One region of the Acetonema longum DSM 6540 genome, then DNA from elsewhere that is predicted to be linked to it. Evidence: a T-box and tRNA genes for the amino acid it is inferred to sense, from the RefSeq annotation. Region 1 holds a T-box; the other regions hold tRNA genes.
The links. The T-box of region 1 lies ahead of leuS (leucine--tRNA ligase). A T-box ahead of a tRNA ligase gene usually reads a tRNA of that ligase, here a tRNA-Leu.
Positions count from the first base shown of each region.

Region 2: it encodes a tRNA-Leu, which carries the amino acid that the T-box ahead of leuS (leucine--tRNA ligase) is inferred to sense. The anticodon was not compared.
Region 3: it encodes a tRNA-Leu, which carries the amino acid that the T-box ahead of leuS (leucine--tRNA ligase) is inferred to sense. The anticodon was not compared.

Region 1 is NZ_AFGF01000121.1:1,728-12,373, reverse strand. It holds gene ALO_RS12900 (C40 family peptidase) at 1-315, opposite strand, end outside; gene ALO_RS12895 (C40 family peptidase) at 319-1,077, opposite strand; gene rpsT (30S ribosomal protein S20) at 1,297-1,557, shown strand; gene holA (DNA polymerase III subunit delta) at 1,607-2,647, opposite strand; gene ALO_RS12880 (DNA internalization-related competence protein ComEC/Rec2) at 2,655-5,018, opposite strand; gene ALO_RS12875 (ComEA family DNA-binding protein) at 5,018-5,611, opposite strand; gene leuS (leucine--tRNA ligase) at 5,744-8,224, opposite strand; T-box leader at 8,290-8,489, opposite strand; gene ALO_RS12865 (hypothetical protein) at 8,618-9,016, shown strand; gene ALO_RS12860 (metallophosphoesterase) at 9,129-9,824, shown strand; RNA gene rnpB (RNase P RNA component class A) at 10,123-10,473, opposite strand; gene ALO_RS12855 (peptide chain release factor 3) at 10,632-10,646, shown strand, end outside.
Region 2 is NZ_AFGF01000013.1:2,519-13,164, reverse strand. It holds gene ALO_RS01045 (dihydroorotate dehydrogenase electron transfer subunit) at 1-421, shown strand, start outside; gene pyrF (orotidine-5'-phosphate decarboxylase) at 452-1,159, shown strand; gene pyrE (orotate phosphoribosyltransferase) at 1,162-1,734, shown strand; tRNA gene ALO_RS01030 (tRNA-Gly) at 1,872-1,946, shown strand; tRNA gene ALO_RS01025 (tRNA-Trp) at 1,955-2,030, shown strand; gene ALO_RS01020 (ABC transporter ATP-binding protein) at 2,065-2,874, opposite strand; gene ALO_RS01015 (ABC transporter permease) at 2,887-3,642, opposite strand; gene ALO_RS01010 (ABC transporter substrate-binding protein) at 3,690-4,781, opposite strand; gene ALO_RS01005 (hypothetical protein) at 4,906-5,583, shown strand; gene thiD (bifunctional hydroxymethylpyrimidine kinase/phosphomethylpyrimidine kinase) at 5,617-6,405, shown strand; gene ALO_RS00995 (response regulator) at 6,422-6,784, shown strand; tRNA gene ALO_RS00990 (tRNA-Asp) at 6,895-6,971, shown strand; tRNA gene ALO_RS00985 (tRNA-Phe) at 6,978-7,053, shown strand; tRNA gene ALO_RS00980 (tRNA-Gly) at 7,058-7,132, shown strand; tRNA gene ALO_RS00975 (tRNA-Cys) at 7,141-7,214, shown strand; tRNA gene ALO_RS00970 (tRNA-Leu) at 7,284-7,372, shown strand; gene ALO_RS00965 (hypothetical protein) at 7,854-8,168, opposite strand; gene ALO_RS00960 (helix-turn-helix domain-containing protein) at 8,534-8,809, shown strand; gene ALO_RS21170 (YmaF family protein) at 9,185-9,598, shown strand; gene ALO_RS00950 (ABC transporter ATP-binding protein) at 10,506-10,646, shown strand, end outside.
Region 3 is NZ_AFGF01000115.1:11,708-22,353, forward strand. It holds gene ALO_RS12295 (DMT family transporter) at 1-162, opposite strand, end outside; tRNA gene ALO_RS12300 (tRNA-Gly) at 257-330, opposite strand; tRNA gene ALO_RS12305 (tRNA-Pro) at 354-430, opposite strand; gene ALO_RS12310 (phosphatase PAP2 family protein) at 484-1,143, opposite strand; gene ALO_RS20940 (glycosyltransferase family 39 protein) at 1,179-2,735, opposite strand; gene ALO_RS12320 (L,D-transpeptidase) at 2,932-3,291, shown strand; gene rocF (arginase) at 3,360-4,310, opposite strand; gene ALO_RS12330 (hypothetical protein) at 4,568-4,861, shown strand; tRNA gene ALO_RS12335 (tRNA-Arg) at 4,938-5,013, opposite strand; gene ALO_RS12340 (hypothetical protein) at 5,113-5,454, opposite strand; gene ALO_RS12345 (hypothetical protein) at 5,589-6,485, opposite strand; tRNA gene ALO_RS12350 (tRNA-Leu) at 6,558-6,640, opposite strand; tRNA gene ALO_RS12355 (tRNA-Lys) at 6,677-6,752, opposite strand; tRNA gene ALO_RS12360 (tRNA-Gln) at 6,764-6,839, opposite strand; tRNA gene ALO_RS12365 (tRNA-His) at 6,858-6,933, opposite strand; gene ALO_RS12370 (hypothetical protein) at 7,166-7,417, shown strand; gene ALO_RS12375 (hypothetical protein) at 7,498-7,728, shown strand; gene ALO_RS12380 (xanthine dehydrogenase family protein molybdopterin-binding subunit) at 7,786-9,000, opposite strand; partial or broken gene ALO_RS23800 (xanthine dehydrogenase family protein molybdopterin-binding subunit) at 9,001-10,142, opposite strand; gene ALO_RS12385 ((2Fe-2S)-binding protein) at 10,139-10,646, opposite strand, start outside.

The sequences.
Region 1 (10,646 bases):
ATATCTGTTCTCATGGGGAAAAGGCCTTTCATTTAACAGCGCCTGTAACTCGCTATGGGACAAAACAGCGGGATAGTCCAATACATTATATACTGTCCTGGGTAAGTCCCTGATAACCGACTGATTATAGGCTGCAATTTGCTGATTGCTCAATATCACTTTATCAGGCTGAGCCAGCTTAACAATCCAAAAGTAGGCCGTCTGCATCGCCGCATGAACGGTGGGAAACGGACTTTGCGGCAAAGCAGCGGCTGTCGGCAAAAATGCCGTAATGCACAGACTGGCCAGCGTAAATAAAATCAGTACCCGTCGCATTGTTTAAACGACCCGCCTCGCTCCCAGGTAACGGGGTTTCCAGTAGGACTCATCCAAGCGGCTGATCATAACGCCTTTACTGGAAGAGGCATGAATAAACTGGTCCTTGCCGATATAAATCCCGTTATGGGAAGCTCCCGGTGCATATGTAGTAAAAAACACCAGATCTCCCGGGATTAACTGCTGGCGCCGTATGGCTTTGCCGGTCCTATACTGTACATCTGCCGTCCGCGGCAATTGTGCGCCGTGTTTGGCAAAGACAAATTGAACATATCCTGAACAATCAAACCCTCGCGGGGTTACCCCGCCAAATTTATAGGGCACGCCAATATATTGTTTGGCGGTTTGAATCAAGCCGCCGGTTTTCTTAGAAACCGCCTGTTTAGGCGGCGCTTCTCTGGCAGACGCAAGTCCAGGTCCCTTCTTTGGGATAGCCTCAGCAGCGGATTTTCCCAAGACTTTTGCTTTCCTGTCAGGAACTCTCTTTCTGGCCGCGAATAAGGCTTTATGGGTTCTGGAATCAACCATCCCGGTTATTTTTAACCGGTGAGCTTTTTGAAAACCTTCCACTGCCTCAGTGGTTTTAGCGGAAAAAACTCCGTCCGGCTTGCCGTGGAAATATCCTATCTCCTGCAATTTTTTCTGAATGTTAAGTACTTCCACACCTTTATCGCCCTGCTTATAGGTGTATTCCGCTGCCTGAGCAAAGGAACAGCTCGTGATTACCAGAAAAATAACCGCAATGCGTAGGAATCCCAGCATAAAATCCACCCTTCCCGATGAATCAGCTTCACCGACAATTTTTATCATTATTATAGTTTTTATTCCTCTCGGATTCGTTTTTTCCTGCCGTCAGTGCAGCGTAATTGTTCCCATTTTCTACAGCTTCAAGGATAGAATTTCAAAGAGCGGGTACTTGCTTTTTTCTTGGCGCCATGCTAGAATATTTTAGGTAAATGATTGTATTAGGAGGTGAAGCATTTGCCAAACATTAAATCATCGGAACGCAGCGTAATTACCGATGCTCTTCGTCGTTCCCGCAACACTTCCACCAAATCGGAAGTACGTACAGTAGTCCGCAAAACCGCAGAATCTGTACAGGGCGGCAACAAAGCTACGGCTGAGAACCTTCTTGTGGCTGCTTACAAAACCATTGACAAAGCTGTAGCCAAGGGCGTTATCCATAAAAATGCCGCAGCGCGCAAAAAATCCCGTTTAGCCAAAAAAATTAACGCACTGTAAAAACAAGGCTTCCTTCCTAACCAATAGGATTGAAGCCTTGTTTTTTCATCTACCCGCACATATTGATAAACAGCGTTTCTACCGCCGCTATGCCGGCGGTTCCGTTTTTTAGGCCCCTGTCGATTTCTGCCAAGTCGACTAAAGCCTGGCGCAAAGTGGTCCTGGAAAACCCTTTGGCCTGGTTAATTATTTTTTCGGCGATAAAGGGCGGTACACCCAGTTTCTCCCCGATGTCCCGGCTATACCCTCCCACCGCCTGCAGGTCTTTGGCATATAATAGATGGCGGAGCTGGCGAGCCAGCAGGGCGACAATACGCAACAGATTTTCCCCCGCATTCACCTGCACGGCCAAAAGCTGCAGGGCTTCCTTCACCCGTTTTTGACTTAAGGCTTCAATCATGCTGAAAATAGACACTTCCGGACTAGCGGATAAGACCGACTGGAGATGGCGCGGAGTAATCTTGGCTTCTTGTCCGGCATATAACAAGAGCTTATCAATCTCATTGTCGAGAAACCCCAAAGATATTTGCGGCATCAGAGATAAGGCGGTCATCATCTCTTCCATAGCGGCAGATGAGAAAACTTTGCCGCTGCCGCTCATTTTCTCATCAATCCAGACTCGTGCCTCCTTCGGTTTTAACGGCGCTGCCTCGCAAACCACGCCCACCTTCTCAAGGACCTTATACAGCTTCCGGCGCTTGTCCACTTTGTCGCCGGCAGAAAAAACAATGTGGCTGAAATCAGGCATATTCAACAGACACCGGATTATTTTTTCGTCCGGGTCCCGCCCCGGATTATCGGAGATTTCCTCATTTGATTTATTGCTCGCCCGGAACAGCCGGGTGTCCCGGATTAAAATTAAATTTTTAGACCCGAAAAAAGGCGGAGTATCGATACGGTTGACCAATTCTGTTGCGACTGGGTCCTGATCATAGATAAACAGGGAACTCTCCCGGTCTTCTTCCGCTAACAGATGGCGTACCGCCGCTTGCTCAATTTGTCTTATGAGAAAAGGTTCTTCCCCATATAAGAGATAAACCGGAGCGATCTCGCCGCGCTCCATATCTTGCAATACCTGATGATAATTCATAGTTGCCTCACTTTACATACGTATCAAAGCCTATGTCCTGTCCGTCAGAGGTGACGGAAAAGACAACCGCTCCCTGCAAATCCGTGCGCAACACGGTAGAGCCAGCGTCCGCCAGGCGGATGAGAGTCTCCTTGTGGGGATGCCCGAAACGATTTTGAAACCCGGCGGATATGACCGCATACTCTGGCCCTACCTGTTGAAGAAAAGAAAGAGTGGTCGATGTTCTAGAGCCGTGATGCCCTGCCTTCAAAACCGTATTCTGCCGGATAAGACCTTGCGTTACCAAATTTATTTCGCCCTTGCCGTCTAAATCCCCTGTAAACAAAAAATTATAATCGCCGTAACCAACCTCTATAACGATAGAACTTTCATTCGCCGTTTGCTGGCCGGCAAAATTGGGCATAGCATCAATCACCCGAATGGTTATGCCGTCAAGGTCGATCTGCTGCCCCCGATAGGCCGGAATAACCCGGCCTCCACCGGATTTTTGCAACAGAGCTTTAATTGGCGGGGAATAAGCTTCTCTTGCCAGGATGATATTCTTCACCGGAATACCGGCGGCGATGGCTGCGGCACCTCCGGCATGGTCGGCGTGGCCATGAGTCAGGATAAGGTACTCCAGAGAAGTCACGCCATAATGCCGCAAGTAAGGCATGACAACATATTCGCCGGTATCGAAACCGCTGTCTTCTCCTCCGCCGCCGGCATCAATTAATATATTACGACTGTGGGCCGTCGTAATCAAGGCAGCATCGCCCTGACCAACATCAATGTAATGAACCCGGACCGGGTGCGGCAAATTAAGATAAATCACTGCGGCTACCACGAGCAAAAGAACTGCCGCCCCGGCCAGTCGGGGGAATCTTCTATACACTATCCAGGGACGGGTAATTCCCTTCGGATAACCATAAATCCAACCCAGAATGCAATAATATAAGGCGCTGCCATAGAGGCCAAAAGGAGGGATTGGCCATAAGTTGCCCGGCATTGCCGCCAACCAGGCAGCCATCTGATTGGCCAGGCCAACCGCCAAACTGGCCAGGACGAATAATGTCTGGCTTAGCCATGGCAGAATCAGGCTGACCACACTCCCCACCAGGGCTAAAATCAGCACCGCTTCAATGACGGGTACAATGATCATATTGGCTGCTATAGAACTGGCGGGGAGCTGGCTGAAATACCAGGCTAAAAACGGCAGAGACCCCAGTTGGGCCGCAACCGTAACCCCCAATGCAGCCGCCGCTATTCCCGGCAAAAAACGGCTGAAAAACTGAACGGTCTGGGGATATAGATAAACCAATCCCGCCGTTGAGGCGAAGGAAAGCTGGAAGCTGATATCATAGATCATCCCGGGCTGATATACCAACATCACCAAAGCCGCCAAACCTAATGCCGAAGACGCATGTTTTTCCCTGCCTGCTGCAAACGCCAGCAAGGCAGCCAGCCCCATGATCACGGATCGCACCACCGGCGGAATCAGTCCTGCCACCAAAGCGTAAGAAAGCACCGCAACCGTTGCCGCCATCGCCGAAACCGGCTCCCTGATTTTTAATCTCCGGCCAAGCCAATGAATAAACCCGATCAACAGAGCAATATGAGAGCCCGACACTGACAGAATATGGATGATGCCGGTAGCGGCATAGTTTTTAATGACTTCCTGAGAAATTCCCTGATAGCCTCCGAATAAAAGTCCCTGGATCACCGCGGCATCCCCGTCCGGCATCACCTTCAACATGGCCTCGGCCACAGAACCGCGTATGGCAGCCACCGTCCGCAGATATGCCCCTGTTTCTCCCCCTGGCAGAATCCGTACCCCGCCGTTCGGAGCAATCCGTGCCTTAACGCCCTGACGCTTCCAGGCAGCCACCATATCAACCGCCCCCGGATTATTATAGCCATGAAGCGCCCGGACCTTGCCGGTCATTGCGATTCTTTCCCCCGGCAGGGCAACCGCTTCTTTCGGCTGCTGTCGGACAGTGACCAGAACTTCTCCACTTACGGCTCGAAGTCGGCCATTCTGTTTGATTTGTTCCAGCCTCACCCGATAGCCGATTTTTACGGTTTGCTCATCCAAAGGCAGCCGGCGGGGAATATCGCTGATAATGCCCTCGACATAAACCCGTTCCCCCACCAGACGGCCGATATCGGTCAGGGGTATCATCTCTGCCTGAATGGAGCGAATCATGCCGACCAGCATAAACAATAAGACCAGATAATATTTGACCCGGCCACCGCCGGCGATCCGAAGCTGCCAAACCGTTACTGCCAGCATGAGCAAGGCAGCGTTTCCCAAAAACCATAATGACCAGGCATAGAGACCGCTGAGCCATATTCCCAGAATAAAGGCCAGAGCCAAAATCGTGAGATTCATTATATAGTAATTCTGTCTTTTAACTGATTAAATTTAGCGGCGCCCACGCCGGACACCTTCTGGATATCTTCAATCGCTGAAAACATGCCGTTTTCCTGCCGGTATTGGATAATGCGGTCAGCCAGGGCCGGGCCAATGCCCGGCAGTGAGTCTAGCTGATTTTTGTCGGCTGTGTTAATATTGATTTTGTCCCCGGAAACAGCCGTTCCATTACTGCCGCCTGTCGCTGCCGGAGCCCCGGGTCCACTGGGGACATAACTTCCCGGCACCTGAATGTGCATGCCGTCTTTTACTTTCTGGGCCAAATTCACTCTGGAGACATCAGCGCCGATCGCCAAACCTCCCGCCGCATTGACGGCGTCAATCACCCGGGAGTTTTCGGCGATCCGCATGACTCCCGGTTTGACCACAAAACCTGATACATAGACCACCGGATCTGCATCAGGCATCTTGGCTATTGCCAGCGGGCTCTCCGTAGCTATGGAGGCTTGATGCGGCAAGGTTGACTGCTGCCAGTAGGAATAGCTGCTCCCCAGCAGTATCACTGCCGCAACGACAATGACCAGCAAATATTTTCGCCGCCGCTCATCCATTTTGCATCCTCCGTTTTTAATTCCATAATCATATTAATTTTACTGAAAATGTTAAAATCCTCCCAAACTTCAACATTTTCTTATGCCAATTAAAATCCCGGGATCATCTCCCGGGATTTTTACTCTCTACGGTTATTTCACCACGATATTGACTAATTTCTGCGGTACTGAAATGATCTTAACCACTTGTTTGCCTTCCAGCATCAACTTAACCTTGTCTTGCTCCAGTGCCAATTTCTCCAGTGCGTCCCCGTTGCAGCCAGAAGGTACAATGATCTTGTCTCTGACTTTCCCGTTGATTTGCAGCACAATTTCAACCTCATCCACCTGCATGGCATCCGGGTCACAGACAGGCCACCTCTGCTTATGCACGCTGCCCTTACCTATGACTTCGTGCCAAAGCTCTTCGGTAATATGCGGCGCAAAGGGGGACAACAGCCGTAACAGAGCGCTGGCAGTCTCCCTCAACAGGCTGGGATTAGGCTTACTGACCTGTTCCCTTACCAAGTACATGGCATTCACCAGTTCCATGATCGAACTGATCGCTGTGTTAAAGTTAAACCGTTCGCCAATATCCGAAGTCACCTTTTTAATGGTAACATGGAGGATCCGTCTCAAATCCCGCTCTTCTTTGCTTAAATCAGCCGGCGAGTAGGTAGGAGAGGCTGTTTTAAGCAGTGATTGATATTGTCCCAGAATGCGCCATAAGCGTCCCAGGAAACGATATGCCCCTTCCACTCCCTGGTCACTCCAGTCCAGATCCCGCTCAGGCGGGGCGGCAAACAGGATAAACAGACGGGCTGTATCGGCACCATACTTTTGAATAATTTCCTCGGGGGAAACCACGTTGCCCAGGGATTTGGACATTTTGGCCCCGTCTTTGATGACCATGCCCTGAGTGAGCAAGTTTTTGAAAGGTTCGTTAGCCTCGATCAACCCCGCGTCTTTCAACACTTTGGTGAAGAAGCGGGAGTATAACAAGTGCAAAATTGCATGCTCAATACCGCCGATATACTGATCCACCGGCATCCAGTAATTGACCGCTTCGGCATCCAAGGGTGCGGTAGTGCTGCCGGGGCTGGTATAGCGGTAATAATACCAGGAGGAACAGATAAAGGTATCCATGGTGTCGGTTTCCCGTTTAGCGTCATTGCCGCAATGCGGGCACTTGCAGTTTACAAAGTCTGCGACCTGGGCCAAAGGAGATACCGAGCCGGTATCAAACCGGACATTTTCCGGCAGCCTGACCGGTAAATCTTTTTCCGGCACAGGCACTGCGCCGCATTCAGGGCAATACACAATAGGAATGGGTGCTCCCCAGTAACGCTGGCGGGAAATAAGCCAATCCCGCAGCCGGTAGTTTACCCGCACCTTGCCGATTTTTTGGCGTTCAAACCATTCGGCAACCGCTTTTTTTCCTGCTTCGTTGTCCATACCGGTAAAATCGCCTGAATCCACCATTTTACCCGGTCCGTCATAGGCTGCGGCCATGGAATCCAACGCAAGGGGATTACCTTCCGGTTGAATCACGATGCGTTTGGGCAAACCGTATTTAGAAGCAAACTGCCAGTCACGCTCGTCATGAGCCGGGACCCCCATCACAGCGCCGGTGCCGTATTCATACAGCACATAATTGGCCACCCAAATAGGGACCTTGGCTCCGGTAAAGGGATGGACCGCATAAGCGCCGGTAAACATGCCTTCTTTTTCGGTATCGGTAGAGGTTCGGTTAATCTCGCTTAAATTCCGGACCTTTTCCACAAAATCACGGACAGCCGTGGCAGCAGACTTGCCGGCAATCAATTTTTCCACCAAAGGATGCTCCGGCGCCAAAACGATGTAAGTAACGCCAAAGACCGTATCCTGCCTGGTGGTATAGACGGCAATGCGTTCCCTGATTTCCGGAACTTCAAAAGAAAACTCAGCCCCCACACTGCGACCGATCCAGTTTTCCTGCATAATTTTTACCCGGTCCGGCCAGCCGGGCAATTCATTCAAATCTTCCAGCAGACGATCGGCATAATCGGTAATTTTTAAAAACCATTGTTCCAGTTCCTTCTTGACTACGACAGAATCACAGCGCCAGCAATGACCGTCAATGACCTGTTCATTGGCCAAAACAGTGTTGCAGTCATGGCACCAGTTTACCGCAGCCTTCTTTTTATAGGCTAAGCCACGTTTGAAAAACAATAAAAACAGCCATTGGGTCCAGCGGTAATAGTCCGGATGGCAGGTAGCGACCTCCCGGTCCCAGTCGTAGGACAGTCCCAGTTCCTGCTGCTGGCGCCGCATGTTGGCGATATTGTCCCAGGTCCATTTGGCCGGATGGATACCGTTTTTGATAGCTGCATTTTCCGCCGGCATTCCAAAGGCATCCCATCCCATAGGATGGAGCACGTTAAAGCCCTGCATGGCTTTAAACCGGGCTACCACATCGCCAATGGAGTAATTGCGGACATGGCCCATATGCAAGTTTCCCGAAGGGTATGGAAACATTTCCAAAACGTAATATTTCGGACGTTCTTTGTCCATTTGGGTCGCAAAAGACCGGTCCTGGCTCCATTGTTTCTGCCATTTTTTCTCTAAATCATGGGGCAGGTATTTCTCGTTCATATACATCCTCCTGCATTAAAGTGTACGATTTTTTCTAACAACATGAAAAGTCCCCGGCATTCAATGCCAGGGACGATTTGCACGCGGTACCACCCTGCTTGACGGGGAAAAACCCGGTCCTCTCTCACCAGTAACGCCGGTCAGCGTCAGTTGTTTTCGCAACTGCTCCTCCGCAGCGAGTTCGGCCGTGTTTCGTATTGGCTTGCATCAACCGCCAACTTTCTGAAAACCGACAGGGCGTACTACTCTGCTTCTATGGATTTGCAAATTTTATTATAAAGCACCCAGTTTGAAAAGTCAACGTTTGCCAGAAGAATTCAAATCTTTGCCGTTCTTGTTCTATCTGAGCATGACCAGCATAAATATCTGGTAAGCAGACTCAGGAGGTGCGTTATGTATAAGTTAATTATTGGAAATATTAGAATCAGTGTACTCAATGACCAGCTGGAGCGGCAGCAGGCTATTCATGCAGCCAATGAGGCAATTAACACCGCCAAGCGTAACGGAAAGCTTCTCAGCCATATCGAAATAGATGCAGATGAAACCGGGTGTGTGGACGTAAAAATTACCGAGAAAGCCAATCTGCGCAGTTCAAGGAAAACCATCAGGCAAAGTATGCTGGATGGAATACAAGCTGCGGTTCACGAAAAACTATATCCGGCTGCCAATTCATTTGCGAACTCAGAGATTTGGTTTGACGACGAAACCGGCCAGCAGTGGCATGGTTCCGAAGTCGAAAATGCCCGGGAACAGCTCATGGCTCACTTTGCAGATTGGGTAAAGACCATTTGAGCCGGCAAATCGCGCCTTGCTTTCTTCCTGATTTTTCTATAAGATGGAGATAATCAGACGAATCCCGTATAAACCATGTTCAAGGATCTCAGACCATAGAAAGGAACATTCGATGAAACTCTTTGCAATTGCTGACACTCATTTATCGGGCAACCCGCCGCTAAAGCCCATGGACCAATTCGGCGCACAATGGCGCAGCCATTGGAAAAAAATAAAAGACAGCTGGCTTTCCAAGGTTACAGATCAGGATGCAGTGCTGCTGGCAGGCGACATTTCCTGGGCCATGAGACTGGATGAAGCTTTAACCGACCTGCAGGCAATCGCTTCTCTTCCCGGCCAAAAGATTCTCATCCGGGGCAATCATGACTACTGGTGGCAGACCGTCAGCAAAATGTCCCTGGCGGTAAATCATCAGCTCACTTTTTTACAGAACGGACATGTAGCTCTGGAAGATATCGCTGTATGCGGCAGCCGCGGTTGGACATCGCCTGCTGACCCTATGTTCACGGCAGACGACCTGCCTATTTATCAGCGGGAACTGCACCGGGTCCGTCTTTCTTTGAATTCAGCCAGACAAGCCGGTTTTCGCCGTATTTTGCTGATGCTGCATTATCCGCCGGCATACACTCCCTCACTCACTGGCGGCTTTATGGATCTCATCGCCGAGTATGCCGTAGAAACCTGTATCTTCGGGCATCTTCATGGTGAGGCGGCTCAGTTCGCTCCAACCGGAACTATCAACGGCACTAGGTTTCATCTGGTGGCCTGCGATGCTGTCGGCTTTGAATTAGTTCCTATAAACATTTGACCGTAATATTCCTGTCCGCGGGAGCATTTTTAGCCAGTACATTGGACTGCGGCATACATTAGCAGTCCGATCACCGTTAGTCCAGCCGCAGCATAAGGCAGGGATATATTAGGCTGTCCCTATTCATTCCCCATTATAAAATAAAAAAGCGGGACCTCTTTAGTATAACCTTATACAAGTCATACTAAAGGTCTCGCTAATTGGTATTGCCAACGACAGAATCAGGCTTCCAGCCTGTAGTTAACTCTGTCCCGCAGCCACTCCCTTTAGAATCTATATGAAAAATAAATCACTGTAATGCTCAAGTCCTCATTAAGCCGAGTTCTGTCCCACACCGCACGGCGTGGTAATGATCATCTATCTCGGCCGTCAGTTGCCTGCCGGCTCTAGCGACACACCCGGAAGGCTCAGCGGGCCGCCTCATCCCTTCCCTATTTGGTCTTGCTCCAGGTGGGGTTTACCTAGCCAGCCAGTCACCTGACTGCTGGTGCGCTCTTACCGCACCGTTGCACCCTTACCGGTTCCCCGGCGGTTTTTTTCTGTGGCACTTTCCCTAAGGTCGCCCTCGCTGGACGTTATCCAGCACCCTGCCCTATGGAGCTCGGACTTTCCTCGATGCAGCATGCATCGCGATCATTTTTCAGACTTGAGCATTACAGCAATATAGATTATTATGATAGCACACAGAATTTGATTAGTCAATATATACATAAATCTCGCATAAAATTCTCGTAATTTCTTGCAAAGATAGACAATATGCCGTAATATAAAATATTGTATGATTGTTTTCAAGAGTGGAGGTCAAGCATGTCCGAGCTTCAA
Region 2 (10,646 bases), on a different contig from region 1:
CATTGCTCCGCTGCTGTTTCTGGCCCAGTGTTTATGTCCTTTGCCGGCAGAAATCATCATGGGAGGAAGAACTCAGGGCGAATTGACCTTTTGGCAGCCCCTGTTTAAAGATGCCTGCCAGCATATTCACGTGACAACCGACGACGGATCCCTGGGAGTGAAAGGTCTGACAGTAGATATTCTGCCCCAGATGCTGGCCAGGCACTTCGACATGATCTACGCCTGCGGGCCGCAGCCCATGCTGCGGGCCGTGACAGCCATCGCTGGGACGCACCGCGTCCCCTGCCAGGTTTCGCTGGAAGAGCGGATGGCCTGCGGCATCGGGGCTTGTCTGGTGTGTACCTGCAATACGGAGTCAGGCGCCAAAAAGAAAGTATGCAGTGATGGCCCGGTTTTTTGGGCCGAAGAAGTATTGCTGTAGCATAAAGTGTGCGATGGGGGTGAAGACAGGATGGAAGAACATTTAATTGTTGCCTTAGACGCCAGTTCTATGTCAGCTATGGAAAAAATAGTTTTAGCTCTGGGGGACAGTGTAAGCTATTATAAGGTCGGCATGGAACTATTTTACGCCACCGGCGGGCAGGCAGTACCTTGCTTGCTGCAGGCCGGGAAAAAGGTTTTTTTGGACCTGAAGCTTCATGATATTCCCAACACAGTGGGGCAGAGCATGGCCGTTCTGACCGGTCTGGGAGTCTCGATGCTCAATCTTCACGCCGGTGGCGGCCTGACCATGATGCGGCGGGCCCGGGAAGCAGTGGATAAGGCTAGTGCCGGCAATGGGGCGAAACGACCTCTGCTGCTGGCGGTTACCGTGTTAACCAGTATAGGGCAGGAAGAGTGGCAAAACCTGCACATGCCCGGTGAGATTGGCGCCCAGGTGGTTCATTTAGCGCAGTTAGCGCAAAAGGCTGGCATGGATGGGGTGGTTGCCTCGCCGCAGGAGGCGGCCTCGATTCGTGCTGCCTGCGGCAGGGAGTTCCTGATCGTGACTCCCGGCATCCGGCCTGCAGGGTCTGCTGAAAGTGATCAGCAGCGTATCGCCACCCCCCGGGGAGCCATCCGGGCAGGGGCCAGTTATTTAGTGGTCGGACGTCCGATCACCGGTGCTAAGAATCCCACAGCAATGGTACAGAAAATTATTGGGGAAATGGGGGATTAAGCATAAACGAAGCACAAGTGAAACAACTTTTGATTGACACAGGAGCCATACTGGAAGGCCATTTTCTTCTGACGTCCGGCTTGCACAGTCCTATGTATGTGGAGAAATTTCAGGTTCTGCAGTATCCCCAGCATACGGCGGCCCTTTGCGCCGCACTGGCCGAACGCTTTCGGGACAAACAAATCAGCGTGGTGGTCGGTCCGGTAACCGGCGGGATTCTTTTAGCCCATGAAGTGGGGAAAAACTTAGGCACCCGTGCCATATTTACCGAACGGGAGAACGGCGTTATGACCTTGCGCCGGGGATTTGTCATTCACCCGGGAGAAAGGGTGCTGGTGGTGGAAGATATTGTGACCACCGGCGGTTCGGTGCAGGAAGTGTTGGACGTAGTGAAACAGGCACAAGGAAATGTAGCGGGGGTCGCCCTGTTGGTAGACCGCAGCGGCGGTAAAGTTTCTTTCGGTGTACCTACAGAAGCGTTGCTGCACCTTTCCGTCCAGAGTTACCAGCCGGCTGAATGTCCTTTGTGCGCAAAAGGGCTCCCTATTACCAAGCGGGGAAGCCGTAAACTATAAACCATTTGACGGATATTAGGCAGAGAGCAAGATTGAGTGAAATAACATCTCGCCAAGTGATATTATCCATTTTTTAGTATTGATTTCTCGGTTGATTTGTGATATTATAATAATCCGTCAGAGGTTGACAAACTTATGCGGAAGTAGCTCAGCGGTAGAGCATCGCCTTGCCAAGGCGAGGGTCGCGAGTTCGAATCTCGTTTTCCGCTCCATTCTTTATAGGGGTATAGCTCAATTGGTAGAGTAGCGGTCTCCAAAACCGTTGGTTGAGGGTTCAAGTCCTTCTGCCCCTGCCAGAATAAAAGCCCACGGAGTTTCCGTGGGTTTGTTTTATCGTCTGGAAGGGATTCCTGTTTCTCCTTTTAGAACTTCGTCCCGCAGTTGCGACCATATGGTTTGATACAGTTCAATGTATTGCGGTGTGGTCCGAATGGTTTCTACATCCCGGGGACGGGGCAGGGTTACCGGCACAATCGTTTTAATCGTCCCGGGCCGGGCGGACATCACCAGAATCCGGTCTCCCAGGCACAGGGCCTCATCAATGCTGTGAGTGATAAATACCGTGGTTTTGCTGGTCCCTTCCCAGATGCGCAGCAGTTCTTTTTGCAGCAGAATGCGATTTTGTTCATCCAGAGAGCCGAAAGGTTCATCCATTAACAGGATCTCTGGGTCATTGGCGAAAGCGCGGGCCACGCTGACTCGCTGTTTCATGCCGCCGGACAGTTGACAGGGATAGGAAGCGGCGAATTGTTTCAGGCCGATCATTTCAATATAATGATTGGCGATGTCCCGGCGGACCGGTTTGGGCATTTTCCGCATGCGCAGGCCGTATTCCACATTCTCGGTGACTGTCATCCAGGGGAAAACGCTTTGTTCCTGAAAAACCATAGAATTCAGCGGACGGCTGGTATCCCGGGCTTTGATCGTCATATTGCCGACAGTGATGGTTTCCAATCCGGCTAAAATTCGTAACAGAGTAGTCTTGCCGCATCCGCTTGGCCCGACGATGCAAAAGAATTCACCGTCTGTGATGCGCAGGTTAATATCCTCCAGTGCAGTGATGGTTCCTTGGGTTGTGACAAATATTTTTTGAATCTTTTCCAATTTAATGCGAACATCTGCCAATAACTGCACCTCCATTACATAATATCATTAATTTTTCCAGGGGATTACCCATCGTTCGATTTGATCCAGCAGCAGAGAAAAAAGATAACCCAAAACAGACAGTACGATAAGCGCTACAAACATTTGCTCGATGTCAAACATGTCGTATGCCCGCCAGATCATCCAGCCTACGCCGGCTTTAGCGGCTGACAGCTCGGCAGCGACGATCAGGATGAGGGCCATCCCCATACTTAGCTTCAATCCGGCGAAGATCATGGGCAATGCTCCGGGAAACGCCACTGTCAAATAAAAATCTTTACGGCTGGCTCCGAAGTTTTTGGCCACATCCAGATAAATTTTTTCGATATTTAAAACTCCGGCCATGGTATTGATGACCACTAAGTAAAAGACGCCGATGGCAATGGTAAATACCTTGGAAGTTTCGCCAATGCCGAACACCAGCAGGATGAACGGCATAATCGCCAGTTTAGGTATGGGGTATGTTGCCTGAATCATGGGCTCGATCGCCGAACGAATCAGAGGCGACAAACCCATGCTCATGCCTAAAATGATTCCCGGCGCGCTGCCGGCAATGAATCCCAATATCACCCGCTGGATGCTGACTCCGGTGTTCAGCAGCAACTCACCGGACAGTAAAAGGGGGATAAAGGACTGAAAGATCAGCGACGGCCTTGAAAAGAGGCGGACGTCGATCACCTGCAGCCGGGATAGTATCTCCCAAATCAATAGTAACGTCAGAGGTGATAAAATTGACAACAATCGTATGTGCCGTATTGGGTTCATAATTCACCTCCTGTCAGTGGGTTATGTAGTCACCTTGCCTAGGAAGATTACTTCTGGTACTTCCCTAATATGGCGTTGGCAAATTCCACATAACGATGATCAATGGCTTCACTGGCCTTGATATCTGCTTTTAGCAGATTATTTTCCTTATACCAGGACAGGTCCATTTCGATACCCCTGACCCGTAAGAAGCCATCTGGGTTTAAACCTATGGGAAACATCTGGTCGTATAGCTTGGGATCTTTTACGACTGAGTAGTTGCACAAGAGTTGAATCATTTCGGGTTTCCCCTGGTCTTTGAAAAATGCATCATTGTAGTCTCGAAGGGATTTTACATAGGCAGTCATAAACCGGTTGGCAACCTCAGGATTTTTAGTCATAGACGTGCCGAAAACCAGCAGGGCGGTCTGCGCTTCCGGGTCATACTCCGATGGATCTTTCCAGGGATACAGGATATCCCTGGCCATGCCTTGGGCGATAAAAGGTTCAATGACCATGGCCGCATCAATGCTTTTGTTGGCCAGTGATACCAGCATATCAGGAAAAGCACGGATTACCTGCATATCAATGTCCTTGAGAGTCAGGCCGCCTTTTCCCAGAACCCGTACCAACGCTATCTCATCCAGGGAAGCTGTCCCAACAACGGCGATTTTTCGGCCGCGCAAGTCTTTAAAATCCTTGACGTCGTCGACTAAGTCCTTGCGGATGACCAGACGGTAGTAGCCTTTGCCGGGTAGATTCACTCCCTTGTCAGCGACAATTTTGACCGGAATGTCCCGTGACATGGCATTGAATAATCCTGATGCCGTCACCGTGGCTGCCACATCCATCTGGCCGGCAGCCAATTGATTGATCATTTCCTGACCGGAATTGAATTGCGCCGCTTCGATTTTGATCCCTACATCGCGGTAATATCCTTTGGCCATACCGATGAGAATGCCGGCATCCGATACGACTTGTTTCATTCCTACGGTGACCGTGAACTCTTTGGGTAAAGGAGTCAGTTTAGGCGCCCAGTCCGGTCCCGTGACAGCCGATGTTTGCGACGATGTTTTCTGACTGCCGCAGCCGATGCAGGTGATGACGAGACATATCGACAGCAGTAAAGCCAGGGCGCACAACTTCTGCTTTTTGGACATTTGGTTTCCCTCCCGGTTTCAGATTACTCCATGGTATTCTTTTAGTGGAAGTTTGGTGACTCTTGCAGGTTTTTTCCATTGAGCACAGAATATACTTAGATTGCGTAGTATGGGGAGACATTTTATGGAGAATATTAGGGAACTAGTCCGCCAATGGGCTTACTTAGACAGTCTTGAACCAGATATGGCCGGTTTTAGCTTAACCAAGCCGGATTGCATGACCGGATCGCAATATCTCATTTTTAGTTATTCATGCCAGTCGCGCCGGCTCGCTTTTTCGGCTTTGTATGATGAAGCGACCAAGGATTTTTTAGTCAAAATTTCGATCGGCCTTTTGGAATATGTCGATATTAATTTTATTTGTCAGGATCTGGCGCAGTTTGAAGCTATATTAAGACAACGGCTCCAGTCTCAATTAGCCAGCATGGCCGGATTGGAACCGCAGACTCTGGGACACGTGTTTGGCGCCAAGAAAATCACGGAGTGGGACTATTCGGGCTGTTTGCCGGCAACAGCTGCCGGATTCGATTTGTTTGTAAATCCGGCCCGGCCTGTCAGGTGGATCAACGGAGCCTATCTGATTGTCGATTATAGCGATTTTGCCAGCGACAGCAATTTAACTATTATGTATAATATCTACCGGGATGATTTTTACGGTGAGAAGAGAATCCGCTGTACCCCTGCAGTCATTTCAACCTTTGATGCAAAGGAGATTGCTGAATTACAAGAAAAGATCAGTACGCATCTCCTGCCGACATTGGAAGAAATGCGCGCAGAAATTCATGAAACTGATCATCATTAAAAAGGGGATAAAGAATAAGGAGGAAAAGCAATGCTGCCTACAGGGTTAACTATCGCAGGGTCTGATTCATGCGGCGGCGCGGGGATCCAAGCGGATATAAAAACGTTTTCGGCGTTGGGCGTCTATGGCATGAGCGCCATCACAGCGATTACCGCGCAAAATACCCAGGGAGTCACGGATATTCGTGAACTGGATACCGCCATTATCCGCGCCCAGATCGACGCTATATACACCGATATATCAGTTGGCGCTGTGAAAATCGGTATGCTGAGCAGCACTGAAATTATTCAAACGGTGGCGGAAGGATTAAAAAGCCATCAGGCCCATAATATCGTTTTAGACCCGGTCATGATCTCCAAAAGCGGCAGCCATCTTCTACGGCCGGATGCTGTTACTGCTTTGAAGTCCCACTTAATTCCATTAGCCCGGGTTGTGACGCCAAATCTGCATGAGGCCGCCGAACTGGTGGGATTCGCTGTGGATGACTATAAAAAAATGGAGGAAGCAGCCCGCCGAATTCATGCTATGGGGGCCGGGCATGTGGTTGTCAAAGGCGGCCATTTGTCTGGAGCCGCCTGCGATGTGGTTTTTGATGGATATACCTTCAACTATTTGGAGAATGAACGAATTGACACCAAACATACCCATGGAACCGGCTGTACCTTTTCTTCCGCCATTGCGGCCGGTCTGGCGCAAAAAATGAGTCTCGATGAATCGATTCGCCGGGCCAAAGTGTTCATAACAATGGCGATTCGCCATGGGTTCGACCTGGGGCATGGGGTCGGACCGACGCATCATTTTTATGATTTCTATCGGAGCTAAACAAGGGGGATTCAATGTGGCAAGAATACTGATATGCGACGATTCAATGTTTATGCGCATGTTGCTGGGCAAATTATTAAAAGAAGCAGGCTATGAAATAGTGGCTGAAGCCGGAGACGGCAACCAGGCAGTACAGCTTTATCAGCAGTATAAGCCGGATTTGGTTACGATGGATATTACCATGTCCCATCTGGATGGAATAGGGGCGGCTAAGAAAATTCACGAAATAGATCCTTCGGCCCGCGTTGTTATGGTAACAGCTATTGGGCAAAAACAGGTAATAGAGGATGCGAATCAGGCGGGTGCTTCCGGTTTTATCATTAAGCCTTTTGCCCCTCAGGAAGTGCTTCGTGTGGTTAAGAGTGCTCTTGAAGACTAGCATCGACATTTCTGCAGAGATCATAAAGAGATTGGAAAGGTCATTTTGTTTAAATATTTTGTTGACAGAAGAACCGGAATGATATAAAATAGATTTTGCAGTTCATTCACGGCCTCGTGGTGTAGTGGTCTAACATGCCGCCCTGTCACGGCGGAGATCGAGGGTTCAAATCCCTTCGAGGTCGCCAATAATTGCCGCGGTAGCTCAGTCGGTAGAGCAGAGGACTGAAAATCCTCGTGTCGGCAGTTCGATTCTGCCCTGCGGCACCATAATGCGGAAGTAGCTCAGTGGTAGAGCATCGCCTTGCCAAGGCGAGGGTCGCGAGTTCGAATCTCGTTTTCCGCTCCAACAAAGATGGCGGCATAGCCAAGTGGTAAGGCAGAGGTCTGCAAAACCTTCACCCCCAGTTCAAATCTGGGTGCCGCCTCCAAATTTAAATCTAACAGTTTTTTTGTGACCCGATAACAGAGTTTTATTATCGGCAGGCAGAAAATTAAATGCCGGGGTGGCGGAACAGGCAGACGCAAGGGACTTAAAATCCCTCGGGTGGTAACACCCGTACCGGTTCGATTCCGGTCCTCGGCACCAACGCCAGGCATACTATCTTGAGATGGATAGTAACCATATAATCAGGATTTACAGCAACCTTATCAACGAAGTTTTGAAACATGGCCCGGACTCTGTCCGGGTCTTTTTCATTTACGGCGTCAGACCACGCCTGGTTTTATAGCCATGGGCGTTCCGCCAGTCTGAAATAGTTCCGTATCCATGCCTCTGCAGGAACATATTAAAAATCATCCTTTAAAGCCGATTCGTAGAAGATACCTTAAGAGAGAGAGTCGGTCTATCTTCCCTTCCATACGGTCAATGTGCTCAAGACACGCTCATTTACATCTATTTGTATACTTCACGAGCGTCGAATAGGGCAGAAACTTTTTCGCCCTGGTCCATGCGTTCCTCAGGAGATTTTAAAAAGGCAGTGCCAATAAACACTAGGAGAGTGAGAAAGACGAACAAACAAAAGAAAGCGCCGCTACTACCAATAGCGACGCTAAGAAGTTAGATGCCATTATTTATTACTTGAAATGTCTCCCCGAAACCCAATTTTCTTTACTGCTTTTACAGGTAACTCATCCTTCTGATCCACTACGTCAATTCTTATTGGAATCGATTCGACAGGAAGGAGAAGAGTGGTTTCCGGAGACTGCGAAGTCATCCCGGAAAAGAAAAGGTATTCATTTCCCAGGCGACCTATCTCAGTTACTTCAAAATCTGGATATTGAAGAAGAGTGACTTTCATATCCTGATTTTCCCTTAAACGAGCCTCTTTGATTTGAATCATTTGCATGATTCGTAAATAGATGTCCTTGGCATGATCGTTCATTGTATTACCTCCCTTTGAGGTGATACTTCGATGAAAACCAATAATTTCCTATTTCGGAAAAAAATTAAGAAGAAAGGAGGGGGAGCAACATGGACGAAGCAACCAAAAGGGCAGTTGATGAATTCGCACTGGTATTGACCGAACTAAATCTTAAATACACAAAGTTTATTCGAGAACACATACAACTAAGGTTTATAGTATAAAATAAACCGAGGTGAGGAAGATGATTTATACCAAATTATTCAAATATAAATAACCGTCAATAAAATGACGGTTATTTTGTGGTCTCTTACTTGGCATACATCGAGTAAAGTGCTATAATTACAGCCAATTGAAATAATACGAATTCTGGAGAGGTTAAGGCTATGAGTGGATGTTGTTCTAAAAATAGAGAAAAATTGATTGAATTTATCCAAAACGAATTAATTAACACTGCTGAAGTAATGCAGATTTTAAACTGTAGCCAACAAAATATATCTGACTTGATCAAACGAGGGGATTTGGTACCCGTAAAGGAGATGCCAAAAGACCGATTGTTTTTTAAGACGGACGTATTGGAAAGAAATCCATTCTATATTGAACTCCGCAATATGCTAGATGAGATCATATCAGTTTCTGATATCCCGAATGTAAAGCTATAATTGATGAATTGGTAACAAAAGTTAACAATAATAATTTACTGGATTATGCGGAATTAATTGATGAAGCCTATAAAAAGCTATTCAGATATATACATCAAAAGAGAGAGGAAGAAGCGTTCAAATAGGGCGGATGGGATTGTGGAATAATTAGGTGAAGATAAAAGCCCGCTAACTGGTATTGGCCGGCGGCTTTCTTGCTTGGATATTCGAAATTGATACTGCTCAATCAGCGTGACTAGTGCAAACGTTGAATATTTTTTTCTAATTTTTTACAGAGCACTTTCAATTTGTTTTTATACTGAATGGGCTGCTTACTATATACTCAATCACCTTATCTGTATACTTTACATAGTATGTGATGGAGGTGAATTTTAAATGTCAGACGAAGAAGATCGTGGATATCCAATGCATAAGCCTAATAAAGAGGAAGCCTACATGGAGCATGTACACCTTACACAAACAATGGCAGATGTAGCTTGCGAACACCAACACCTTATTACTGGAACAAGTGGAACGCCGATACGTAAAGGTCGTTCTCATGTTCATCGTATATGTTTCAGGACTTCCTATGACCCGAAGGGAGGGGAGTGCCACTGGCATATGGTCGATGTGATGACTGGCCCTGCAATAGATATTGGTGGTTGCGATGAACATACACATTGCTTTGCAGGTAAGACCAGTTACGATGTAGGTCATTGCCATGATTTTTGCAGTGTTACCGATGCTTCACCGGAGTGTTGCGAGGAAGAAGAAGAACACGAATGTCATTGTTATCGGGAAGATCAATAATAAATTACGAATCATGGGAAGCGTCCGAATAGGGCGCTTTTCTTGTGTTCAAAGGAGAATATCATGACAAAGAACAACCGGGTAAATGCTGATTGCGGGCAGATACTGTCAGAGAAAGAAATGCGGAGTGAGCGAAGACATCTTAATTTTGTTGCTCTGCTGGCTGTTTGGCAGTGAAATGAGTTTAGCTCCGGACCTTTTCGGTCTGGGACTTTTTGTTTTGGGAAAAAACAAAACTGCCTATTCAGCGGCTAATCCCGATTAGCCAAAGGGGAGAGGGAGGGAACAAGTATGTCAGAACGGAAAACGCTCTCCGAATGTGACGCTTGGATAGAAAAACACATCCATGAATCAACCGGGAAAATACACTGCCGATTTGCCGGCAGCCATGGACCTATATACAAAATGGTCGATCTCTGTTTGAAGAGCCAAGAGGGCCGAAGTAGTGTGCCGTATGGGATTTTAATGCACCGGAGAACATAATAAAGGGAACTGCAAGCACGATACCGAAGGCTACGGTATGGCGGCGCCAAGTATTCAGCACATACCGGGAATACAAATAAAAGAAAGATTGGTATGCCTAACGCAAGAGCCGGATCTTCGGCAGCAAATTCGCACTGGCCTCTTGTGTAAAAGGGACTTTTTTTAGGCAGCAAAAACCGTGGGCGGCTCTTTGGCCACGGTTTTTGCTGATTTGCTTCCTGTCGCAGGTGAAAATCAAAATTCTTTATTATATTACTTTATTCGGCAGGATTTGCAGGGCAGGAATCGAATATTCACTAGCGGGGAGTTTATTGTTGGCTCCCGGCAGTAGATGATTAAGAGGCAAGATTAGGAAGGCGGCGTTGCCTTCCTTGGTTTTATTTATCTCAGCGTCAGCGTATTTTTGTTCAGCACGGGGGCATATATGCTAGCACTATATTGGCATAAACTTTTTGTTCCATATTGGCCGATCGTTATGATCTCTTTACTTTGCTTTATTATAGCCAGTGCGGCAGGCCTTGCAGCTCCGGTTGTGATGCAGCTGCTGATTGATAATGTCTTAACG
Region 3 (10,646 bases), on a different contig from region 1:
AAATAAAATGGCTAACAGGATCACACTAATACCCAGATAGCGGCAGAAAGTGATCCAGAGTGGAGATAATTCCGTAAGAAGTGTTTTGACTATAACCGGCTGTACGCCCCATAAGAAAGTGGCCATCACCAAAAAAACATAGACCGGAACGAATTGATTCATGATTGGCGACCCCCATCCCACTATCATATGGAACCAAAAAAGTACGGTCTCACCAGCTTGGCAAGACCGCTTAAGCATCATCTATAAAATGTTCTGGAGCGGGTGATGGGAATCGAACCCACGCGACTAGCTTGGAAGGCTAGGACTCTACCATTGAGCTACACCCGCAATATGTCTTGATCAAATAAATATGGTCGGAGCGGCAGGATTTGAACCTGCGACCCCCTGGTCCCAAGCCAGGTGCTCTACCAAACTGAGCCACGCCCCGTTCAACACGAAAAGTATTATACTATACTGCCGGAATTAAGTCAAGAATCTTTTTTACTCCTGAGGAAGCTCACGGTTTCGCCGGTTCAACCAGCCATAGGGCCAGGATCTTTCCGGCCGTCTGTAGGGCACGCGTCCTTGCCCGGGCATCCGGTCCGCATCAGGATGCTTACTCCATAAGGAGATCAGTACCCAGGCAATGCCTAACCCCAAAAAGATACCGGCTATCACCTGCATATCCGTATGCCAGCTTGACTCTACCCGTGACCAGGATATAGCCATACTGCAAGAATACCAAAACCACCAAAACCTCGGAAAAAGCAGGGTCAACACAAAACCCATTGCAAAAGCGTGGGTGGTATGACCGCTGGGAAAGCCGCCGATGGTACCGTCAGGGCGCAGGGCCCAGGCAGCAACAGGAAAGAGTTTAATGGCCTGAACGACGATCCAGACAGTGAGATCCAGTCCCAGAATCAATTTGATAAGGCTTTTAAGGTTTCTTCGCAAAGCCCAGCCAATGATCAGCAAATTGGTACTGACCAGAAAAAGATCATTTCCTAAACCGCCAAGAAAGTTAGCCACATTCCATACATAAGGATTCGTTCCTTTGCCTAATGTCAAGACGAGTATGGCCGTCAGGAAGCCGGCGCCAATTCCCGCCATCAAAGCCAATCGCAGATTCTGCAATCGTTTTGGTATAAAAAGTCCTTTCAAAGCCTGTATACTCCTCTCACAACATTTGACGTTGTTCAATGACCGTATGGCATAGGATAACCATACATTAAATTGCGGGCATAATACCAATTCAGGCGGAGTTCCTCTCGGCCTTGCCGGTTGATGGCGACACTGCCCAAAGGGGATATGGATTGAAAATAAGGTCCATATTGCTGCAGCACCCGCTCGGTCACGGCAGGTCTGCCGATAATGACAGCATCCTTCCCCAGCATAGAACCGATGGGGCGAATGAAGGCGAAGTGATGGGGTTCATCTGACAAGCAAACTACCGGCAGCTTCCCGCTCAGGGCATAATCAATCTTGCCGGCATCAATCCAATGAGGGGCGATCACAAACAATTCAGCCTGATGCTCTTGAGTCAGAAAACCTTTTGCCGCAAAAGCCGGCCGGACTTCCCGCCAATCATACGCTTCCATAGAAGGGTCCCCCTGAGGGAAGAGCGACGGATTCATTGTTTTCAACCAACCGGTGGCCGTGTGCGAAGCCAGAACGGCAATCAGCAAAATAAAAACAAGAGCGGAAAGCCTCAGCCAAACCGCTGTTTTTCGATTATGACAGGCCAGTCGGTTAGCAACCACTCTCCCCAGCAAGGGAAACAAAAAGAGATATCCCGGCGCCTGCCAGTGAAACAGGCCTTCCGCCCCGCATAGGGTCAAGAAGGTAAAAATCAGAATGGGACCGGCTGCCAAACAGGATAAAAACCAGCGTTTTGACTGTTCCGGAGTGCTGCCCGGACCTCCCAAACCACTGGTAATCCAGGACCCAACCAGCGGCAGCCAGATCCAGGGAAGCACCCAGGCCGCCTGCCCGGCAATATTGCCCATCATTCGTCCGGGGTACCAGCCCTTGGCTAAGCCCCGGCTGCCCTGAAACGCAAAAGATGCCCAGTCATGCTGCCAGTTCCAGATCAAAACCGGCGAGAAAATAAGAAGTCCGATGCCTAATGCCAGATAGGGACCGGCCGTTAAAAGCAAGGGGCGATGCGTACGGGATGTAATGATAAAGAGGAAAGCGCCGAAGGCGATAAAAACAGCATGATATTTGCTGAGAAGTCCCAGCCCCAAAAGAACCCCCGCTGCCAACCACCAGAACAGAGACCGTTCCTGCGTCGGGTCAAATAGAAGCTGGACCAGTACCAGCACACAGGCCAGCATAAAAAACATCAAGGGTCCGTCCGGCAAGATCCAACCGCCGGTACTGAGACTAAATACAGCCGAAAGATTCATGATCAAGGCGGCGTAAACGCCGGCCCAATTGCCGAAAAGAACGGCGCCCAGCCTGTACATCAGCCAGGTAGTGGCAGCAAACAGCAAAATAAACGGCAACCGCAGCAGAATGCCATAATCTGTGCCGAAAATCTTGCCAGCCAGCCCTATCAACCAGAAATGCAACGGCGGATGATCGAAATAACTCAATGTCCAGATTCGTGATACAGCCACAGCGTAAGATTCATCAACGCCTAATCCAATGGTTAAGCCGAGGACGACCCTGAATAAGAGGCCGCCAAGAATTAACAGCAGCATGACTCCTGTCGTTTTGCTCCATGAATCGGCAAAAACCCGCAAACTCATTGAATATATATCCTCCAGCCTCAAGATTGTAAAACAATCTATGATTCATTATATCATAAGTCATCGGTTTACAGTAGCCGTCCCCCTTAAGTGCAATAGACAATATTCAACAAAAAACGCTCCGCAAATTCATATTTCTTAAAGCCCAGGCGCCTTATGAAGCCATCGCCGGGAGCCTGCTTTGCCCTTGCCGAATATGATACATAGCGGGGTGATACCATTGAATTATTCTATCCTGATTTTATTGTCAAAACGTCAGCTCATGTTAGCTAAAAACGGGAAATACTTTAAGTCCTATCCTGTCGGAGTTGGGAAATTCAACACTCCATCTCCCACAGGCCGTTTCATGATCGTCAGTAAAGTCCCTAACCCCGGCGGCCCTTTCGGCGTGATGTGGCTCGGGCTGAGCGTGCCGCATCACGGCATTCACGGCACGAATAACCCAGCCTCCATCGGCGGTCAAGTTTCGAAAGGCTGTATCCGGATGCAAAATCGTGACGTTATCGACCTGGCCGGCTATGTTACTGTTGGAACTCCGGTGACCATTCGCTCTTGAAGAAATCACGGATGAGTTTTCAGCAGGCTGACGCAAAAACAGGTGCGGAATCACCCGCGCCTGTTTTTTTATTTGCCGGATACATCATCCATCCGATTGCACCAAACCGTTTTATCCCCAGGAGAAATGTCGGCCCCAGCCTCGCCAAACAGTAATGCAATAAGCTCCACAGCGACCAAAACAGTCGTTTGCTCTTTATCGAACAGCGGATTTACCTCCACAATGTCGCAGGAAGTAATGCGGTTCGAAGCAGCCAATAACCTGATGGCTTTTCGGCTGTCCTCCAGACTTACGCCATTATCAACCGGAGTACCTACTCCCGGTGCTTGGCAGGGATCTATGCCATCCATGTCGAAACTGAGATGAATACCATCACATTGCCGGCTCAAATAAGCCAGGGTTTCTTCTATGACTTGCTCTATGCCGCGTCTGGCTACATCCTCAGCGGTAAAAACCTTTATTTGTTTTTCCCGGATCAAATCCTGCTCGCCCGGGTCAATATCCCGCACCCCGATAAATACCACCTGTTCCGGTTGAATTTTCGGTTGGTACCCTCCGATACGGGTCAAAGCCGGATGCCCCAGACCCAGACTGACTGCCAGGGGCATACCATGAATATTGCCGCTGGGAGTAGTCTCCGGAGTGTTGATATCCGCATGGGCGTCAAACCAGATCACTCCCATCCGGGAATAATGCTTAGCAGCGCCGGCAATACTGCCCACTGCGATGCTGTGATCTCCTCCTAATACCAGAGGAAATCTGCCTTCGGCAATAACTGCCGCCACTTTTTCTGACAACTTTACATTAGCGGCTGCAACCTGTTTTAGATTTTTCAGAGAGGGTGTTCCCTGCCCAGTGGTCTGAGAAAGCGTAAGATCACCTAAATCGATGATATCAGGGTTCAATGCCTGCAGGCGATTCATCATCCCGGCCCGGCGCAAAGCTTCCGGTCCCAGATTTGTTCCATATCGTGTTTGTCCCAGCCACATTGGCATGCCAATAACAGAGACTGATTTCATTCAATATCACCGCCTTAGAAAATTCTTAACTTTTTCACCGATTTCTTATTTTAGCCTGTTCTTTCCCTTTATGCAACACTTTAATCAATACTTAATCGTTATAGTGAAAATTCGCAAAAAAATTTTGACAAATTATTAGAGACTCTTGAGTCTTTTCAGCAGGGAAACGCTACTGTTAAAAAGTAATATTATATTCTAATTATCTTGCTTTATTCATTGTTTTTTTGCAGAAGAATCATCGCACAGGAGGATCCGTAATGAAATTTCAGGCAGCCGTAGTAAATGTTCATGATATTACTTACGCAATCGTATCCGTCAAAGAATATGTAATCGACAGCAAATTTACCGCATCCCGGGTAATTAAAGTATTCGAGCCTCTGTTTCCAGGGTTGCCAATCATCCTGGTGTCTATCAACTTTCATGGTCTCCCCGCTTATTTCGGCAATGAGGACGTCCTAAAGGTGGCCATGAACGTACCGGTTCAAGATATTCCCTGGCAGGAATATACTGTAGAATATCAGGACAATCAACCGTTCGCGACGCAAGAATGACAAAGCAGCCCGCCGGCTTTTACAGCTAAAAAAGGTAAAGCAAAGACCCCGCATTTCTGTGGGGTCTTGATTTCTCTGGCGCGCCTAGTACGATTCGAACGTACGACCCACGGATTAGAAGTCCGTTGCTCTATCCCCTGAGCTACAGGCGCAATATTAGCTTAAAGTCAAGGCTTTTGGCCTACCGAAATATTATAGCATCAACGCGGCATGTTGTCAATAAACTGCTCCGCGTCTATAAGCCAGTCTCGCTAGTGTAGTATCCTGGCAATCTTTTTCTCCTGCTGAAAACGGTCAAAGTCTTTGGCCAAACCCTTACTATCAAGATATTCCAGCATGTCCGCATTGTGATGTCGCAATTCTTTGGTTTCTGTCTGCAGTCTTTCCACCCGCTGCTCCAGATGTTCCGTTTTAATTATAGCCCGGTCTAATTTCTCATCTACTGCCGTAAGTTCCAGATCGCAGCAGGAAACAATCCCCAGTAAAAGTTTAGCAGCTTGCAGTGCAGCATCACCCCGATCTATCTCACCGCTATAGCCCTTACCCAGCAGCTCTTTCAATTCGTTTATGGCTTGTTGCATGCTATCCGTCATTTATGGCAGCCCTCCTTTTTCCTCAGATCCAAAATCACTTTGAATGAATTTTCTCCGCTTTCAGTGAAAATTCCTTTTCCCAGCAGTCATCAGAATTCTATAACAGGCAAAAAGGCTCTGCGGATGTAATCCGGTCACACCCGCGGAGTCTTTTCAGCATCTCCCGTTGTAGTTTTATCTTCGTTTTGACCAGAAGACTGCTGCCGCGATTCTAAATTCATCAGGATATTATAAGCAAACGTTTCGCTAAAACCGGCCAGGACAGCAACTAAAAGAATCCCTTCCGATTTAGTATTAAACATCCCGAAAATCACATCCGCCTTAATTGCTAAAAAGCCGATCCAAGCGGAAATTACCGCGATAAAAATCCGGATCATTCCGTTAATCTGATAATATCGGCGGGATGTATTCAAATCTATGCTGATTTTATGCAGCCCAACTGCAGCCGAAAAAAAGCCGCCGCCCGCTCCGGCCAGAAAGATATAAGGAACAGTCCAGTCAGAAAGAGTCGGCAGCGCACAAATGAGAGCAAAAGCGGCAATGCATGCGACCAACCCGTATAAACAGCCCGTTAAATAATCCAATTTGATCCGGTTGGTTTTATGCTGGAGAATGTTCTGACTCAACTGATTTAAAATATTCCGCGCCGATGCGTCATCTCCCAGTAAACACTGATGCAATGCAATAGCAATATCTGTATAATAACAGGTTCGTTCCTCCAAATTCAATAAACTGTAAACCGAATTCATCTCGGCTGCAATGCAGGAGGGACTCTTGATCGTATCGGTCTCCATGCCGACAATTAAACCGATCACATCTTCACAGCGATAGATGATATGACTTCCCGGGATATTAAAATATACTTCGGCAATCTTACGCCCCTGCTGATCCAGCTCTCCCGCCTCATAGGAGCAATACGGACTCCGGATGATAAGCGCCACCTCCCACTGGTGAATAATATTATCTATTCCGGGAGCTGTGCGATTATTCTTGTTCCGTAAAGAAGCACGCTGGCGCAATTTGCTGTACAAAATGCTGCATAAGCACCCCATAAAACAAAAAAGCCCCGGAGATGCTCTCCGAGAACTTTATTATTACTATATTGGTGCGGGAGAAGGGACTTGAACCCCCACGGTTACCCGCCAGATCCTAAGTCTGGTGCGTCTGCCAGTTCCGCCACTCCCGCATGTTTCTATCCGAAAATATATAATCTGCATATAGATGGTGACCCACCCGCGACTCGAACGCGGGACACCCTGATTAAAAGTCAGGTGCTCTACCGACTGAGCTAGTGGGTCAAATAAAAAAATGGCTGGGGCGGCTGGACTCGAACCAACGCATGCGGGAGTCAAAGTCCCGTGCCTTACCGACTTGGCGACGCCCCAATTTTATATTTAATTTGATGGGGTGACTGGAGGGGCTCGAACCCTCGAGTAACGGATCCACAATCCGCCGTGTTAACCACTTCACCACAGCCACCATGCTATCCTGCCCGAGGCTGTTGCGCCTCGCGACAAAATATATTCTACCACTTCAAAAATCTGATGTCAAGGGTTTTTTCCTCTAGCATTTTTTCTTTGGACCTTTTTGATTCTCACTTTGGTGCGAGCGACAGCAAGCTTACCCCGTATAGATTGCCAAATATACGCATATTCTACCCATAGCCTTAAAAAATGAGAAATATGCCCGAATGCACAGAGGTGTTCTATTTATGCAGATCAAAACCGGTCACGAGATTGTCAGGCTGCACAGCGACTATGAAGAAAAGATCCAGGAGCTGGAGAATTCGGTAATTGCCCTGCAGGGATATGGCTATACGCAAAAGGTATTGGAAGAGAAATTGGAGAATCTAAAATTCGAAATGCAGCTTTTAGAGGGCACACGGTTTCAGCCCCTTGAGCCCACCACCATTGTCAATTCCATGCTCGGCGGAACAACACCAGACGACAGATCCTACAGTTAAAGCCAGTGGCATCGCCACTGGCTTTAATGATATAATACAGCCAATAAGAAATGCTTTTATGGAAGAAGGAGATGCAGCTCATGAGCCGAGTAATAGCCGGTAAACTCCTGGCAGGGGTAATTTTTGGCGACGGCAACACCAAAGAATACATTTACCTCCCGGCAGGAGAGGTCGGATCTTCCGCGCCGATTTGCATCATGGAAAGCCGGGACAAACAGCGGGATCTCGTCCTGGAGGAAGCGGTCGCCCAGGTTTTGCGCCTCAGTCTGAAACCCGCCCGTCATCCTTTGCTTGGAAACAGATCCTTTTAAAAAACAAAATGCTGCCTGAAAAAGCAATCGCTTAATTCAGGCAGCATTTTCTATATCCTAGTTATTTCTTCCGGCAATCGCCAGGGCCACTGTCTCAGACGACAAAGGCAGGCTGAAAAAGTTGATATCCAGAGCGTCATACAGTGCATTGGCAATGACTGAGGGCACGGAAATCATGGGGTGCTCCCCTATGCCGCGGGCGCCAAAGGGTCCGTCAGGCTGAGGATTTTCCACGCAGATCGGCAGGATTTCCACCGGAATATCTTTGGCCGTCGGAATCTTGTTGTCGGTGAAGGAAGGATTGAGCATGCGTCCGTCCGGGCTGAACTTAAATCCTTCAATCAAAGCCGAGCCGATTCCCTGCAGGACGCCGCCGATAATCTGCCCTTCCACCAGCTTTTTGTTAATGGCCTGACCGACATCAAAGGCAGAGGCGATTTTCAGAATGGAAACCTCGCCGGTTTCCACGTCCACCTCGATTTCTACGCCATGAGCGCCAAAGGTCCAGTCCAGGGCCGGCAACCCCTGGCCGTTATCGGGATTCAGATAGGTTAATCCGTCAGCCATATACACACCCCGGGCGATCAGCGGCCCGCCGATGCCGTTGCCATTTTCATAAACATAACCTAATGCCAAATCTTTATAGGAGACTCGCCGGCGGGCGTGTTGAATATGATAAATGGCTTCGCCGCCATGAGTCAGGTCATCCGCCGGGCACCGCAGTATCTGAGCGGCAAGCTCCTTCATCTGGTGCAGCATATTATGAGCGCAGCTTTTTACCGCGTTGCCGCCCATAAAGGTATATTTAGAAGCTACTGTGGACCAGTCATAAGGATGACGGTCGGTATCCGGGTCCCAGGCCACTTTGACTTTTTCCATAGGCATATCCAGTACTTCGGCCGCAATCTGAGCCATGGCCGTATTAGCCCCCTGACCCATATCCACTGCACCCAGCATGATCCGGACATTGCCGTCCTCATCCATCTGCATAATGGCTGAGGTTGAAGTATTGGAAGGCATAGCCGGGGCCTTCTGCAGGCAGGCTAATCCCTTGCCGCGCACCTTGCCGGTCTTGCGCGCCGCCTGCCGTTCCGCTTCCGAGCGATACCCTGTCCAGCCGATTTCTTTGGCCACCGCTTCCAGACAGTGATCCGGGCGGCCGGAGTTAAGGGTAATCCGCTCGCCGCTGAGGGTGAGAGAGCCTTCCCGCAATAAATTCTTCCACCGCAGTTCATAGGGATCCATGCCCAATTTCTGAGCCACCAGATCCATCTGCCGTTCAACGATCCAATGGGTTTCCAAATGGCCAAAACCGCGATAGGCCGTACTGAACACCTTATTGGTATATAAAGTGCGGGAGTGCAGCTCAACGTTGGGAATTTCATAGGGACCGGCGCCGGAATAGGTAGCCGCCCGGCCTACGTTTACACCATAGTCGGCATAAGCGCCACTGTCCCAGTCATAATAGATTTCCATGGCCGTAATCTTGCCGTCTTTGGTAACGCCGGTCTTTATCCGACCGCGCATGCCGGCCCGGGAAGGCAACTGATTGAATTCCTCTTCCCGGGAAGCGGTAATTTTAACCGGACGGCCTTTACAGACCCGGGACAGCACCGCTGCCAGGGGCTCAAGATGAATGCCTGCCTTACCGCCAAATCCGCCGCCTACATAAGGGGCAATCACCTGAATATCACTTTTGGCGATACCGAGGACTTGGCCATAAGCTGGCGCACCCCAAAGGGGGACTGGGTGGAAGACCAGATCTTCAAAACCGGGGAATAGGGATCGGCCTGGGCAATAGCCACGTGGGTCTCCATGGGCACATGGGCTACCGGCGGCAGGGTCAGCTCACTTTCCACTATGACATCGGCCGCGGCAAAGCCTTGCCGGATATTTCCCTTGATGGTTTTGTTCCAGCTGGCGATATTAGAATCAGGCTGAGGGAAGAATACGCCTTTAATATATTCCAGCTGGTTGATATCTTCATGAACCAGTGTTTTTCCATCCAGCGCTTCATCGACAGTCATCACTGGCGTCAATTCCTGATATTCCACCTTCACCAGGGTCAGAGCCCGCTCGGCGGTTGCTTCATCCACCGCTGCCACTGCTGCCACCGCTTCCCCCTGATACCTGACCGTGCCCCGGGCCAGTATCCGTTTATCCACCATATATAAACCTAAGAGATAGGGGATGTCTTCGCCGGTGAGTACGGCCTTCACCCCGGACAGAGCTTTGGCAGCGCTTGTATCAATGGAGACAATGGCCGCACTGGCATAAGGCGAATGCAAACATTTGGCATACAACATTCCCGGCAGTTCCATATCAAAGGTGTAAACCGCCCTGCCGGTTACTTTGTCTCGGGCGTCAAGCCGTACGGCTGACTTGCCAATATGACGGTATTGTTTGTCTCTCATTTCGCCCTTGCCTCCTTTTCCAGTTTAGCAGCCGATAAAATAGCGGCAATAATGGGAACATAACCGGTACAGCGGCAAAAGTTACCGGCTATGGCTTCTTTGGCTTCCGCTTCGGTGGGGTCCGGATTGCGGTTTAAGAGCGCCCGCGCCGACATCAGCATTCCCGGCGTGCAAAAACCGCATTGCAGGGCATCATGGTTCATAAACTCCTGCTGGAGAATAGACAGCCCGCCGTCGGGACTCAAGCCTTCTACCGTAGTGATGGCAGCGCCTTCAGCCTCAACCGCCAGCACCATGCAGGAATTGACCGCCAGGCCGTTCATGATAATGGTGCAGGCCCCGCATTCACCTTCACCGCAGCCTTCCTTCACGCCAAAGAGCTTTAATTCTTTGCGCAGAAAGCTGAGCAAGGTCATACTCGGATCAACGAAGGCATTTACCGCTTCGCTATTAACCCGGCAATGCAGCGAAATCCGCGGCAGACCGGAATCGATATAGGTAAAA